DNA from 3 places in the Bacillus sp. NEB1478 genome. Region 2 is predicted to be linked to each of the others. Evidence: a T-box and tRNA genes for the amino acid it is inferred to sense, from the RefSeq annotation. Region 2 holds a T-box; the other regions hold tRNA genes.

Region 1 (4,707 bases), 1.3 Mb from region 2:
AAGCACCCCGGAAGGGGAGTGAAATAGATCCTGAAACCGTGTGCCTACAAGTAGTCGGAGCCCATTAACGGGTGACGGCGTGCCTTTTGTAGAATGAACCGGCGAGTTACGATCCCGTGCAAGGTTAAGTTGAATAGACGGAGCCGCAGCGAAAGCGAGTCTGAATAGGGCGACATAGTACGTGGTCGTAGACCCGAAACCGTGTGATCTACCCATGTCCAGGGTGAAGTTCAGGTAACACTGAATGGAGGCCCGAACCCACGCACGTTGAAAAGTGCGGGGATGAGGTGTGGGTAGGGGTGAAATGCCAATCGAACACGGAGATAGCTGGTTCTCCCCGAAATAGCTTTAGGGCTAGCCTCGCGGCAAGATTCCTGGAGGTAGAGCACTGATTGGACTAGGGGCCCCCACAGGGTTACCGAATTCAGTCAAACTCCGAATGCCAGAGAATTATCCGCGGGAGTCAGACTGCGAGTGATAAGATCCGTAGTCAAAAGGGAAACAGCCCAGACCATCAGCTAAGGTCCCAAAGTATACGTTAAGTGGCAAAGGATGTGGAGTTGCCCAGACAACCAGGATGTTGGCTTAGAAGCAGCCACCATTTAAAGAGTGCGTAATAGCTCACTGGTCGAGTGACTCTGCGCCGAAAATGTAACGGGGCTAAACGTATCACCGAAGCTATGGCTTGTACCGTATGGTACAGGGGTAGGGGAGCGTTCGAAGTGCAGCGAAGTCAGACCGGAAGGACTGGTGGAGCGCTTTGAAGTGAGAATGCCGGTATGAGTAGCGAAAGACAAGTGAGAATCTTGTCCATCGAAAGCCTAAGGTTTCCTGAGGAAGGCTCGTCCGCTCAGGGTTAGTCGGGGCCTAAGCCGAGGCTGAAAAGCGTAGGCGATGGATAACAGGTTGATATTCCTGTACCACTTCCTTTCCGTTTGAACGATGGGGGGACGCAGTAAGGTAGGGTGAGCGCACTGATGGAATAGTGCGTCTAAGCAGTTAGGCTGTTGGATAGGCAAATCCGTCCAACGTGAAGGCTGAGCTGTGATGGCGAGGGAAATTTAGTACCGAAGTCCCTGATCCTACACTGCCAAGAAAAGCCTCTAGTGAGGAAAGATGTGCCCGTACCGCAAACCGACACAGGTAGGCGAGGAGAGAATCCTAAGATGATCGGGAGAACTCTCGTTAAGGAACTCGGCAAAATGACCCCGTAACTTCGGGAGAAGGGGTGCTCTGATAGGGTTTATCGCCCGAGAGAGCCGCAGTGAATAGATCCAAGCGACTGTTTAGCAAAAACACAGGTCTCTGCGAAACCGCAAGGTGAAGTATAGGGGCTGACACCTGCCCGGTGCTGGAAGGTTAAGAGGAGGGGTTATCCTTTTAGGAGAAGCTCTGAATTGAAGCCCCAGTAAACGGCGGCCGTAACTATAACGGTCCTAAGGTAGCGAAATTCCTTGTCGGGTAAGTTCCGACCCGCACGAAAGGTGTAACGACTTGGATACTGTCTCAACGAGAGACCCGGTGAAATTATAGTACCTGTGAAGATGCAGGTTACCCGCGACAGGACGGAAAGACCCCATGGAGCTTTACTGCAACTTGATATTGGATTTTGGTACAGCTTGTACAGGATAGGTAGGAGCCTGAGAAGCCGGAGCGCCAGCTTCGGTGGAGGCGTCGGTGGGATACTACCCTGGCTGTATTGAAATTCTAACCTAGAACCGTGATCCGGTTCAGAGACAGTGTCAGGTGGGCAGTTTGACTGGGGCGGTCGCCTCCTAAACAGTAACGGAGGCGCCCAAAGGTTCCCTCAGAATGGTTGGAAATCATTCGCAGAGTGTAAAGGCACAAGGGAGCTTGACTGCGAGACCTACAAGTCGAGCAGGGACGAAAGTCGGGCTTAGTGATCCGGTGGTTCCGCATGGAAGGGCCATCGCTCAACGGATAAAAGCTACCCTGGGGATAACAGGCTTATCTCCCCCAAGAGTCCACATCGACGGGGAGGTTTGGCACCTCGATGTCGGCTCATCGCATCCTGGGGCTGAAGTAGGTCCCAAGGGTTGGGCTGTTCGCCCATTAAAGCGGTACGCGAGCTGGGTTCAGAACGTCGTGAGACAGTTCGGTCCCTATCCGTCGCGGGCGCAGGAAATTTGAGAGGAGCTGTCCTTAGTACGAGAGGACCGGGATGGACACACCGCTGGTGTACCAGTTGTTCCGCCAGGGGCATAGCTGGGTAGCTACGTGTGGACGGGATAAGTGCTGAAAGCATCTAAGCATGAAGCCCCCCTCAAGATGAGATTTCCCATCACGTCAAGTGAGTAAGACCCCTTAGAGATGATGAGGTTGATAGGTCTGGTGTGGAAGCGTGGCGACACGTGGAGCTGACAGATACTAATCGGTCGAGGGCTTATCCTTAAAAAAAGCATAACGTTTGGAAACGTCGTATCTAGTTTTGAGAGAACATACATATTGATCAAAAATCAATAAAAAATCTCTTGCATTAATCAAATTTATAGAGTATAATTTTATCTTGTCGAGATAAAAAACTCGCTTTCTGGTCTAGTGATGATGGCGAAGAGGTCACACCCGTTCCCATACCGAACACGGAAGTTAAGCTCTTCAGCGCCGATGGTAGTTGGGGGTCTCCCCCTGTTAGAGTAGGACATCGCTAGGCTAGATAATTTTATATGGAGGATTAGCTCAGCTGGGAGAGCACCTGCCTTACAAGCAGGGGGTCGGCGGTTCGAACCCGTCATCCTCCACCATTTACTTACTTGCCGGTTTAGCTCAATTGGTAGAGCAACTGACTTGTAATCAGTAGGTTGGGGGTTCAAGTCCTCTAGCCGGCACCATTTTGCAAGAGCCATTAGCTCAGTTGGTAGAGCATCTGACTTTTAATCAGAGGGTCGAAGGTTCGAATCCTTCATGGCTCACCATTTTTAACGCGGGTGTGGCGGAATTGGCAGACGCGCTAGACTTAGGATCTAGTGTCTTTGACGTGGGGGTTCGAGTCCCTTCACCCGCACCAATTTCCTTTTTAAAATTAAATATACGCGGAAGTAGTTCAGTGGTAGAATACAACCTTGCCAAGGTTGGGGTCGCGGGTTCGAATCCCGTCTTCCGCTCCAGATTTATTTATGTATGTGCCGGGGTGGCGGAACTGGCAGACGCACAGGACTTAAAATCCTGCGGTAGGTGACTACCGTACCGGTTCGATTCCGGTCCTCGGCACCACATACATGCGCCCTTAGCTCAGCTGGATAGAGTGTTTGACTACGAATCAAAAGGTCGGGAGTTCGAATCTCTCAGGGCGCGCCATGTTTTACGGGAAGTGGCTCAGCTTGGTAGAGCACCTGGTTTGGGACCAGGGGGTCGCAGGTTCAAATCCTGTCTTCCCGACCATTATAACTGTATAAGTTATTTGGGGCTTTAGCTCAGCTGGGAGAGCGCCTGCCTTGCACGCAGGAGGTCAGCGGTTCGATCCCGCTAAGCTCCACCATTTTCAGAAAATGTTTCTGACATTTTCTTTTTTAATGCTTAAAAGTTCTTTGAAAACTGAACAAAAGAAATAGGTAAGGAATTAAGAATTAATTCCGTCAGTTTTAAAAACGAGCAAGACAAACACTTTTATGGAGAGTTTGATCCTGGCTCAGGATGAACGCTGGCGGCGTGCCTAATACATGCAAGTCGAGCGAATGAAGAGGAGCTTGCTCCTCTGATTTAGCGGCGGACGGGTGAGTAACACGTGGGTAATCTGCCTGTAAGACGGGGATAACTCCGGGAAACCGGGGCTAATACCGGATAACAAGAGAAGAAGCATTTCTTCTTTTTGAAAGTCGGTTTCGGCTGACACTTACAGATGAGCCCGCGGCGCATTAGCTAGTTGGTGAGGTAACGGCTCACCAAGGCGACGATGCGTAGCCGACCTGAGAGGGTGATCGGCCACACTGGGACTGAGACACGGCCCAGACTCCTACGGGAGGCAGCAGTAGGGAATCTTCGGCAATGGGCGAAAGCCTGACCGAGCAACGCCGCGTGAGCGATGAAGGCCTTCGGGTCGTAAAGCTCTGTTGTTAGAGAAGAACAAGTACGAGAGTAACTGCTCGTACCTTGACGGTACCTAACCAGAAAGCCACGGCTAACTACGTGCCAGCAGCCGCGGTAATACGTAGGTGGCAAGCGTTATCCGGAATTATTGGGCGTAAAGCGCGCGCAGGCGGTCTCTTAAGTCTGATGTGAAAGCCCACGGCTCAACCGTGGAGGGTCATTGGAAACTGGGAGACTTGAGTGCAGGAGAGAAAAGTGGAATTCCACGTGTAGCGGTGAAATGCGTAGAGATGTGGAGGAACACCAGTGGCGAAGGCGGCTTTTTGGCCTGTAACTGACGCTGAGGCGCGAAAGCGTGGGGAGCAAACAGGATTAGATACCCTGGTAGTCCACGCCGTAAACGATGAGTGCTAGGTGTTGGGGGGTTCCACCCTCAGTGCTGAAGTTAACACATTAAGCACTCCGCCTGGGGAGTACGACCGCAAGGTTGAAACTCAAAGGAATTGACGGGGGCCCGCACAAGCAGTGGAGCATGTGGTTTAATTCGAAGCAACGCGAAGAACCTTACCAGGTCTTGACATCCTCTGACCACTCTAGAGATAGAGCTTTCCCCTTCGGGGGACAGAGTGACAGGTGGTGCATGGTTGTCGTCAGCTCGTGTCG
Region 2 (4,707 bases):
GGAGTCACGAAAATGTGAGCATCATCTTGGCAGAAAGTTCTTACACGAATCATTCCGTTAAGGGCACCGCTGTATTCGTGACGATGTACTTGTCCAAACTCAGCCATTCGTACAGGGAGATCTCTATATGAATGAAGCTTGTTTTTAAAGATAAGCATATGACCCGGACAGTTCATCGGCTTCATCGCAAACTTCGTATCATCTACTTCTGAGAAATACATGTTTTCATGGTAATGATCCCAGTGGCCGGATTGTTCCCAAAGACGCTGGTTCATCATGAACGGTGTGCGAACTTCATCATAATCTACTTGGCGCTGAAGCTCTCGAGAGAAATTCTCAAGTTCTGTTCTGATAATTTGGCCATTCGGAAGATAGAACGGCATACCAGGCGCTTCTTCTGAGAACATGAATAACTCTAATTCTTTTCCAAGCTTACGGTGATCGCGCTTTTGAGCTTCTTCAATAAAGTGCAAATATTCGTCTAACTCTTTTTGATTTAAGAAAGCTGCTCCATAAATACGCTGAAGCATTTGGTTATCGCTGTTTCCGCGCCAGTATGCACCTGAGATGCTCATGAGCTTATACGCTTTAATCTTTCCAGTTGAAGGAACATGCGGTCCACGGCAAAGGTCAAAGAATTCTCCTTGTTCATAGATCGTAATTTTTTCTCCTTCAGGAAGATCGCGGATCAGTTCCAGCTTTAAATGGTCGTTAAGTTCTTCATAGATGGATAATGCTTCTTCACGTGTAACTTCTTTACGAATAATAGGAAGATTTTCGTTTACAATCTTCTTCATTTCTTTTTCAATAGCTGGAAGATCTTCTGGCGTTAAGACATGCGACATATCCACATCATAGTAAAATCCATTATCAATAACAGGACCGATTCCTAATTTCACATCTGGATATAGGCGTTTTAATGCTTGTGCCAGCAAATGTGCATTAGAGTGTCGTGTCATCTCTAATCCATCTTTTGAATCCTGCATCACGATTTCGATTGATGAATCTTCTTCGATTGGACGTGAAAAATCAAATAATTGACCGTTCACTTTTCCTGCAACTGCTTTTTTCTTTAAACTTGGGCTAATGCTTTCAGCAACTTGCTCTGAAGTTACCCCTTTCGGAAATTCCTTAACTGAACCGTCAGGGAATGAAATCGAAATTGACATAAAAAACATCTCCTTTTTATAAAAAATGAAAACAAAAAACACCCGTCCCTAAAGAAGGGACGAGTGATAATCTCGTGGTTCCACCCTTGTTCTGCAATTATGTAGTATAAATGCAGCACTCGGACAGTATAACGGACTGCTGCCGTCAACGATTACTAAAAGTTTCACCGCTGAAGTTCCAAGGTGGTAAAGCAAATTTCCGTGTTAGGAAGCTTTCAGCCAGAACTTCCCTCTCTATAAACCGTAAAATTTTGCTTCATGTCCTTATCAATACTGATTAATTGATAAAATTATAAACATATTATATGCAGTTATTTTTTAAAAAGCAAGAGCGTGTGACAATTATTACTGCTTTTTATTAAAAAATCTTTTGTTTCGATAAGACATCTTTTCAATGGATGAAATCGTGATCGTTTCCTGAAAGATATTTTTAACAGTTTGAAGAAGCGGATGATCCAGATCATATGAATAAATATGTGCAGAAGCAGGTGCTAAACCGATAAGAGGTCCTAACAAACGTTCATCCAGGCTTGTTACTTTTGATAATTTAAGAGCTCTTTCGTGAAACCTTTCCATTTCTTTCCTCGTTAAAGGATTTTGGTTTTCATCAAGAATCACAATTTTCTCCTTATCAAAAATAATGACGATATTTCGTTTCGAAAATGACTTTTGTTTCGTTACACAAGATCTCAATTGCTCAACAAACATTTGATACTCCAATTCTAATTTATACTCGTCGATCGCACATTCAACAATTTTTAATAGAACGGATAAATATTCCTTTAATCGGAATTTTAAAAACGATTCGAATTCTAAATACGGCAGTGATGTCTTAAATAATGACAGCCATTGCTTACGTATAAGTCCATTTAAATTAGGGAGGTTTTTAGCCTCGGGAATTCCTTCTATTTCACCTGAAATAATACTTTTCGTTATCGTGAATATTTCTTTTTGTTCAGATGCATCTGTGTAAAAAAATAAATGCTCAATCATTTCCTTTAAACAAATATCCTCTACCTTATTTCTTGTGAATTGTGTTAACACATCCAAAATAATGTCTGGGTCTTTCTGTATGTGCAATTCAAGTATTTTAGATGAAGTTTCAGATAATTTGGCAAAGGAAGGGGATAATTTATGTTTCACTGCAGCTCTGATTATATTTTTAAGAACGGTGGTACCGTCGGATGGGTGTGAAAAAGCAATCGCGATCAAACAAGTCCCTCCCATATAAATTCTCAATAATACAATATATGGGACCTGGTCTTAAAACATGTTAGGAAAAGCTGAATTTGTTCATTTAGGAACGAACAATATTTGCACGAAGACAATGAGTTTCGATAAGTAACCGCATGAGCTGGAGTGTATTTATTATATGTGAACGCATTATCGAAACCGACGAAAAGATTCGCTAGTTTTGATCAACAAAAAAACAGCCCGGTTATATAGGCTGCTTTCTGAGCTAATTAATCGTAAACAAATTTACGTTCGATTTTTGAAAGGATAAAAGCCATTCCCAATGTAAGGATTAAATACATTAAAGCAGCGGTCATGTAAGGCTCCCATGGACGGTAATATTCACCCATCATTGCCCTTGCATAATACATCAGCTCAGGTGTAGCAATGATTGAAACAAGTGAAGAATCTTTAATTAATACGATAAATTCATTGCCTAAAGGCGGAATCATTCTTCTGGATGCCTGTGGGAGAATAACATGCTTCATGGCTTGTACATGATTCATTCCTAGCGATCTAGCTGCTTCCATCTGCCCTCTGTCAATGGACTGTATCCCCGCTCGAAAAATTTCTGCAATGTACGCAGCAGCATTAAGTGATAGTGCGAGTACACTTGAAACAAAAACATTTGGCGGTTTCATAATGAGAGGCATTAAAGCTGAATGAATCAATAAGATTTGAACAAGCAACGGCGTTCCTCGAAAGAAACTGACATACCACATACAAGGTATACTAATAAGTCGCTGTTTCGTCATTTTGCCTAACCCAATAAATAACCCCAGAATTGTTCCAAATAGAATACTTAAAAGTGACAGCTGAATGGTATTTACAGTTCCTTTTATAAAAAGGGGCATGTACTCTCTAATGATTTGTAATGAATAGTCCATGTAGTCCTCCAGCTAAATTTTATTGTTTTAAAGCGTCTACATTCGGTTCTTCACCAAACCATTTTTTATAAATTTCGGCGTATTTTCCACTGTCGATCACTTTTTTCATAGCTTTATTGATTTCATCTTGATGGTCTGCATCTTTAGGAAAAATAATCCCGTAAAATTCACTATCGAAATTGTCTTTGTCACTAATCGTAATTAACTTTTTATCTGGGTTATTTTTTTCATATTCCTTCAATACACCATTATCGGCAACAACAGCTTCAACTTCCCCATTTAATAAGGCTTGAATTGCCAGAACATTACTATCAAACTTTTTAATGTCCTCGGTTTTTCCGAACATTTTTTCCAGTGCCTCTTGCCCAGTTGTACCATTTTGTACACTTACTTTTTTGCCTTCTAAATCTTTTGCACTCTTAATAGAAGACCCTTCTTTTGTAAGAATCATATTGATTGATTCAAAATATGGATCTGAAAAATCATAGCTTTTCTTTCTCTTATCATTGATTGTAATTGCAGATATCCCTGCATCTACTTCTTCATTCTGAAGTGCGATGAACAAAGGATCCCAGCCTGTGTTCTTTAATTTGTAATCCAAATCCGCTTCTTTCATAACTGCATCGAGAACATCCACATCGAATCCGACAATCTTGTCTCCATTCAATGATTCAAAAGGGGCATATGCGGCATCTGTTCCTATTGTTAATTTATCATCAGAACCTGTACTTCCACAGGCAGCGAGAAGTGCTGCAGACAGACCGATGATCCCTACTTTAAATGTTTGCTTCAATTTCATTATTGAATCCCCCTTTTATGCTAAATATGTTCTTATTATACACAATATTTTAAATTTAAGGAAAATTCAATTTATTTTTAATAGAAATAAGCGACAATCTTTTAGAAACGTGCATAAAAAAAGAGGCCTTAATCAGGACCCTTCCTTCAAAATCTTTTTAAATTCTGCAAATCTCAACCGGACAATTTTCACAGCTGCATGCTTCTTTCAAATCATTAAGCTTTCGAATCTTTAATTTCCCTTCACCCTCTATAGAAATGACACCCTCTTTTTTCAAGGTGCTCAGCATTCTATTTACCGTTTCTCGGGTTGTTCCGACTAGTTCTGCCAGATCGTTGTTCGTAAACGGCTGTGAGATCACAATTCCAGTAGGAGTCATTATACCGTACGAATTGGCCAGTCTGATCAAAGTGGAGCAAAGCGCACCTTTTTTGCCGTATAACATTAAATCTCTAAATTTAGAACGGGTAATCGCATGCATATTACTCATCCATCTCATAAATTCGACTGCAACATCTCCATGCTGCCATATTATCGTTTCGAGATCCTGCTGCTGAATCACTCCTAATTCACAATGCCTTGTAGCCCTTGCACTATAATTGTATCGGGAATCAGGAGT
Region 3 (4,707 bases), 1.4 Mb from region 2:
TATACGTTAAGTGGCAAAGGATGTGGAGTTGCCCAGACAACCAGGATGTTGGCTTAGAAGCAGCCACCATTTAAAGAGTGCGTAATAGCTCACTGGTCGAGTGACTCTGCGCCGAAAATGTAACGGGGCTAAACGTATCACCGAAGCTATGGCTTGTACCGTATGGTACAGGGGTAGGGGAGCGTTCGAAGTGCAGCGAAGTCAGACCGGAAGGACTGGTGGAGCGCTTTGAAGTGAGAATGCCGGTATGAGTAGCGAAAGACAAGTGAGAATCTTGTCCATCGAAAGCCTAAGGTTTCCTGAGGAAGGCTCGTCCGCTCAGGGTTAGTCGGGGCCTAAGCCGAGGCTGAAAAGCGTAGGCGATGGATAACAGGTTGATATTCCTGTACCACTTCCTTTCCGTTTGAACGATGGGGGGACGCAGTAAGGTAGGGTGAGCGCACTGATGGAATAGTGCGTCTAAGCAGTTAGGCTGTTGGATAGGCAAATCCGTCCAACGTGAAGGCTGAGCTGTGATGGCGAGGGAAATTTAGTACCGAAGTCCCTGATCCTACACTGCCAAGAAAAGCCTCTAGTGAGGAAAGATGTGCCCGTACCGCAAACCGACACAGGTAGGCGAGGAGAGAATCCTAAGATGATCGGGAGAACTCTCGTTAAGGAACTCGGCAAAATGACCCCGTAACTTCGGGAGAAGGGGTGCTCTGATAGGGTTTATCGCCCGAGAGAGCCGCAGTGAATAGATCCAAGCGACTGTTTAGCAAAAACACAGGTCTCTGCGAAACCGCAAGGTGAAGTATAGGGGCTGACACCTGCCCGGTGCTGGAAGGTTAAGAGGAGGGGTTATCCTTTTAGGAGAAGCTCTGAATTGAAGCCCCAGTAAACGGCGGCCGTAACTATAACGGTCCTAAGGTAGCGAAATTCCTTGTCGGGTAAGTTCCGACCCGCACGAAAGGTGTAACGACTTGGATACTGTCTCAACGAGAGACCCGGTGAAATTATAGTACCTGTGAAGATGCAGGTTACCCGCGACAGGACGGAAAGACCCCATGGAGCTTTACTGCAACTTGATATTGGATTTTGGTACAGCTTGTACAGGATAGGTAGGAGCCTGAGAAGCCGGAGCGCCAGCTTCGGTGGAGGCGTCGGTGGGATACTACCCTGGCTGTATTGAAATTCTAACCTAGAACCGTGATCCGGTTCAGAGACAGTGTCAGGTGGGCAGTTTGACTGGGGCGGTCGCCTCCTAAACAGTAACGGAGGCGCCCAAAGGTTCCCTCAGAATGGTTGGAAATCATTCGCAGAGTGTAAAGGCACAAGGGAGCTTGACTGCGAGACCTACAAGTCGAGCAGGGACGAAAGTCGGGCTTAGTGATCCGGTGGTTCCGCATGGAAGGGCCATCGCTCAACGGATAAAAGCTACCCTGGGGATAACAGGCTTATCTCCCCCAAGAGTCCACATCGACGGGGAGGTTTGGCACCTCGATGTCGGCTCATCGCATCCTGGGGCTGAAGTAGGTCCCAAGGGTTGGGCTGTTCGCCCATTAAAGCGGTACGCGAGCTGGGTTCAGAACGTCGTGAGACAGTTCGGTCCCTATCCGTCGCGGGCGCAGGAAATTTGAGAGGAGCTGTCCTTAGTACGAGAGGACCGGGATGGACACACCGCTGGTGTACCAGTTGTTCCGCCAGGGGCATAGCTGGGTAGCTACGTGTGGACGGGATAAGTGCTGAAAGCATCTAAGCATGAAGCCCCCCTCAAGATGAGATTTCCATCACGTCAAGTGAGTAAGACCCCTTAGAGATGATGAGGTTGATAGGTCTGGTGTGGAAGCGTGGCGACACGTGGAGCTGACAGATACTAATCGGTCGAGGGCTTATCCTTAAAAAAGCATAACGTTTGGAAACGTCGTATCTAGTTTTGAGAGAGCATGCATATTGATTTTAAAAATCGATAAAGATTCTCTTGATTTCTATAATGAAATATTATAAAATTTATCTTGTCCAACAGGATAAAGATTTTAAGATGTTACATATGTAACTTGGTCCAGTGATGATGGCGAAGAGGTCACACCCGTTCCCATACCGAACACGGAAGTTAAGCTCTTCAGCGCCGATGGTAGTTGGGGGTCTCCCCCTGTTAGAGTAGGACGTCGCTGGGCTATAGTCTTAAAATTAAAAGGATTTCCGTTTAGTGGATTGTATATTATTATGTTATTCCACAGTAGCTCAGTGGTAGAGCTATCGGCTGTTAACCGATCGGTCGCAGGTTCGAGTCCTGCCTGTGGAGCCATTTACTTTCTTTGCTTCCATAGCTCAGCAGGTAGAGTGCTTCCATGGTAAGGAAGAGGTCACCGGTTCGAGCCCGGTTGGAAGCTCCATATAAATAAAATAAATGGCCCGTTGGTCAAGCGGTTAAGACACCGCCCTTTCACGGCGGTAACACGGGTTCGAATCCCGTACGGGTCACCATATATTTTTCACGGAGGATTAGCTCAGCTGGGAGAGCACCTGCCTTACAAGCAGGGGGTCGGCGGTTCGAACCCGTCATCCTCCACCATTTATTTACTTGCCGGTTTAGCTCAATTGGTAGAGCAACTGACTTGTAATCAGTAGGTTGGGGGTTCAAGTCCTCTAGCCGGCACCATCAATTTTATTTTAACAAAAAATTAAATTGATAATGTTAGTCTTTTTTTTATATGTGGAGGGGTAGCGAAGTGGCTAAACGCGGCGGACTGTAAATCCGCTCCCTCCGGGTTCGGCGGTTCGAATCCGTCCCCCTCCACCATTTTTGTATAACTTCTAGAAACATAGGTAATAATTTTTTAATACTGCGGGTGTAGTTTAATGGTAAAACAAGAGCCTTCCAAGCTCTGGTCGTGAGTTCGATTCTCATCACCCGCTCCATTATCTTTTGTTGGGGCTTTAGCTCAGCTGGGAGAGCGCCTGCCTTGCACGCAGGAGGTCAGCGGTTCGATCCCGCTAAGCTCCACCATATACATAACTAATGACAATTCAGGCTGATGCCTGAATTTTTTTTATTGAATCGCAAGAAAGAAAACAAGAGAACACAACTGTTTGAAGATGGACGATTCCATCTTCATTTTTTAATTTAACTAATAAATATGTATTTCACTTCCGAAAGTCCTTATATTTTAGTATATCTATGCAAATTTTTGTCCAGTTGAACCATGAAAACCCTTACATATACAATAGACATAGGTATTTGTTTCTTTGTAATAAGGGAGGAAGAAAGAAATGAAGAAAGATATAACAATGATCGGTGTTCCAGTGGATTTAGGACAAATGCGCCGCGGTGTGGATATGGGACCAAGTGCCATCAGATATGCGGGGATTGTAGAGCGATTAGAAAACCTTCATTATAGAGTTGAAGATATGGGGAATATTGAAATCGCACTTCCTGAAAAACAGGATACAGCGAACGATGGAAAATTAAAAAACTTAAACGGTGTAATTGAGGCGAGTGAAAAACTTTCAGAAGCCGTTTCAGGAGTAATAAAATCAAATAAATTTCCACTCGTTTTAGGTGGAGATCATAGTATAGCTATCGGTACTTTAGCTGGGGTATCTAAGCATTATAAAAACCTTGGGGTAATCTGGTATGATGCCCATGGTGATTTGAATACGGCAGATACTTCTCCAAGCGGAAATATTCATGGTATGCCATTGGCGGCGAGTATAGGAATTGGCCATGAAAAGCTAACGAATATTAGCGGCTATGCTCCTAAAATTAAGCCTGAAAATATTGTAATTATCGGTGCGCGTTCTCTTGATGAAGGAGAAAGAGAACTCATTAAGGAAAAAGGCATTAGAGTATATACGATGCATGAAATTGATCGTCTTGGTATGACCAAAGTTATGGAAGAGGCGATTGAATACCTATCACATACAGATGGTGTTCATTTGAGCTTAGATCTTGATGGATTGGATCCTCATGATGCTCCAGGCGTAGGGACTCCTGTTCTTGGAGGAATTAGTTACAGAGAGAGTCATTTGGCTATGGAGATGCTTGCTGAAGCAGAAATTATTACTTCTGCTGAATTTGTAGAAGTAAATCCAATTCTCGATGAGAAAAACAAAACGGCTACAGTTGCTGTAGCTTTAATGGGATCTTTATTTGGTGAAAAACTTTTATAAATCTATAGTAAATGAAACAGTTGCTTCTGTATTTACGGGAGCAACTTTTCTTTATCATTTATAGTATCGTTGATTCTTTGGTACTGATTGAGTAGTTGATCGATTTCTTGAGAGAGTTCAACAACTTCCTCCGCAATTAAAGGAAGATGTTTTGATAACTCATTCATCTGCTGCCGGGAGTGTTCAATTTGTTCAATTAATACATCTCTATACATAGAATAACACCTCTCTAATGGGATAATTATTTTATAAACTTAATATTCCCAGGCATGTTTTTTTCAAAACCCCATTTTTAGAAAATTATACCTTTTCATTTCGTCAAATTCCGCGGCATGATAAAATAAAAAAAGAATAAAAGATGTTGAAACTTATTTCTGAAACAAACGTAAATAAAATCCGAGTGGTGATAATGAATGGATGCCTTAATAGCGAATATGGTTGCCCAAGTGAAAAAAGGGGACCAAGAAGCGTTTGAAGGCATTGTCGACCTTTTTAAAGATAAAATATACCGGCATTGTTTCCGGATGGTCGGCAATGGACATGAAGCAGAAGATT

Evidence for each region. The T-box of region 2 lies ahead of thrS (threonine--tRNA ligase). A T-box ahead of a tRNA ligase gene usually reads a tRNA of that ligase, here a tRNA-Thr.
Region 1: it has a tRNA-Thr gene. The T-box ahead of thrS (threonine--tRNA ligase) is inferred to sense a tRNA for this amino acid. The anticodon was not compared.
Region 3: it has a tRNA-Thr gene. The T-box ahead of thrS (threonine--tRNA ligase) is inferred to sense a tRNA for this amino acid. The anticodon was not compared.

The regions. Positions count from the first base shown of each region.
Region 1 covers NZ_CP134049.1:3,826,541-3,831,247, reverse strand. The annotation lists rRNA gene RGB74_RS19590 (23S ribosomal RNA) at 1-2,412, shown strand, start outside; rRNA gene rrf (5S ribosomal RNA) at 2,556-2,671, shown strand; tRNA gene RGB74_RS19580 (tRNA-Val) at 2,687-2,762, shown strand; tRNA gene RGB74_RS19575 (tRNA-Thr) at 2,774-2,849, shown strand; tRNA gene RGB74_RS19570 (tRNA-Lys) at 2,858-2,933, shown strand; tRNA gene RGB74_RS19565 (tRNA-Leu) at 2,942-3,025, shown strand; tRNA gene RGB74_RS19560 (tRNA-Gly) at 3,051-3,125, shown strand; tRNA gene RGB74_RS19555 (tRNA-Leu) at 3,143-3,231, shown strand; tRNA gene RGB74_RS19550 (tRNA-Arg) at 3,239-3,315, shown strand; tRNA gene RGB74_RS19545 (tRNA-Pro) at 3,323-3,399, shown strand; tRNA gene RGB74_RS19540 (tRNA-Ala) at 3,421-3,496, shown strand; rRNA gene RGB74_RS19535 (16S ribosomal RNA) at 3,624-4,707, shown strand, end outside.
Region 2 covers NZ_CP134049.1:1,218,880-1,223,586, reverse strand. The annotation lists gene thrS (threonine--tRNA ligase) at 1-1,169, opposite strand, end outside; T-box leader at 1,222-1,449, opposite strand; gene ytxC (sporulation protein YtxC) at 1,515-2,381, opposite strand; gene RGB74_RS05835 (amino acid ABC transporter permease) at 2,633-3,289, opposite strand; gene RGB74_RS05830 (basic amino acid ABC transporter substrate-binding protein) at 3,309-4,091, opposite strand; gene RGB74_RS05825 (Crp/Fnr family transcriptional regulator) at 4,246-4,707, opposite strand, start outside.
Region 3 covers NZ_CP134049.1:3,753,763-3,758,469, reverse strand. The annotation lists rRNA gene RGB74_RS19130 (23S ribosomal RNA) at 1-1,879, shown strand, start outside; rRNA gene rrf (5S ribosomal RNA) at 2,041-2,156, shown strand; tRNA gene RGB74_RS19120 (tRNA-Asn) at 2,213-2,287, shown strand; tRNA gene RGB74_RS19115 (tRNA-Thr) at 2,300-2,375, shown strand; tRNA gene RGB74_RS19110 (tRNA-Glu) at 2,392-2,466, shown strand; tRNA gene RGB74_RS19105 (tRNA-Val) at 2,479-2,554, shown strand; tRNA gene RGB74_RS19100 (tRNA-Thr) at 2,566-2,641, shown strand; tRNA gene RGB74_RS19095 (tRNA-Tyr) at 2,698-2,782, shown strand; tRNA gene RGB74_RS19090 (tRNA-Gly) at 2,828-2,901, shown strand; tRNA gene RGB74_RS19085 (tRNA-Ala) at 2,914-2,989, shown strand; gene rocF (arginase) at 3,253-4,152, shown strand; gene RGB74_RS19075 (aspartyl-phosphate phosphatase Spo0E family protein) at 4,185-4,367, opposite strand; gene sigW (RNA polymerase sigma factor SigW) at 4,566-4,707, shown strand, end outside.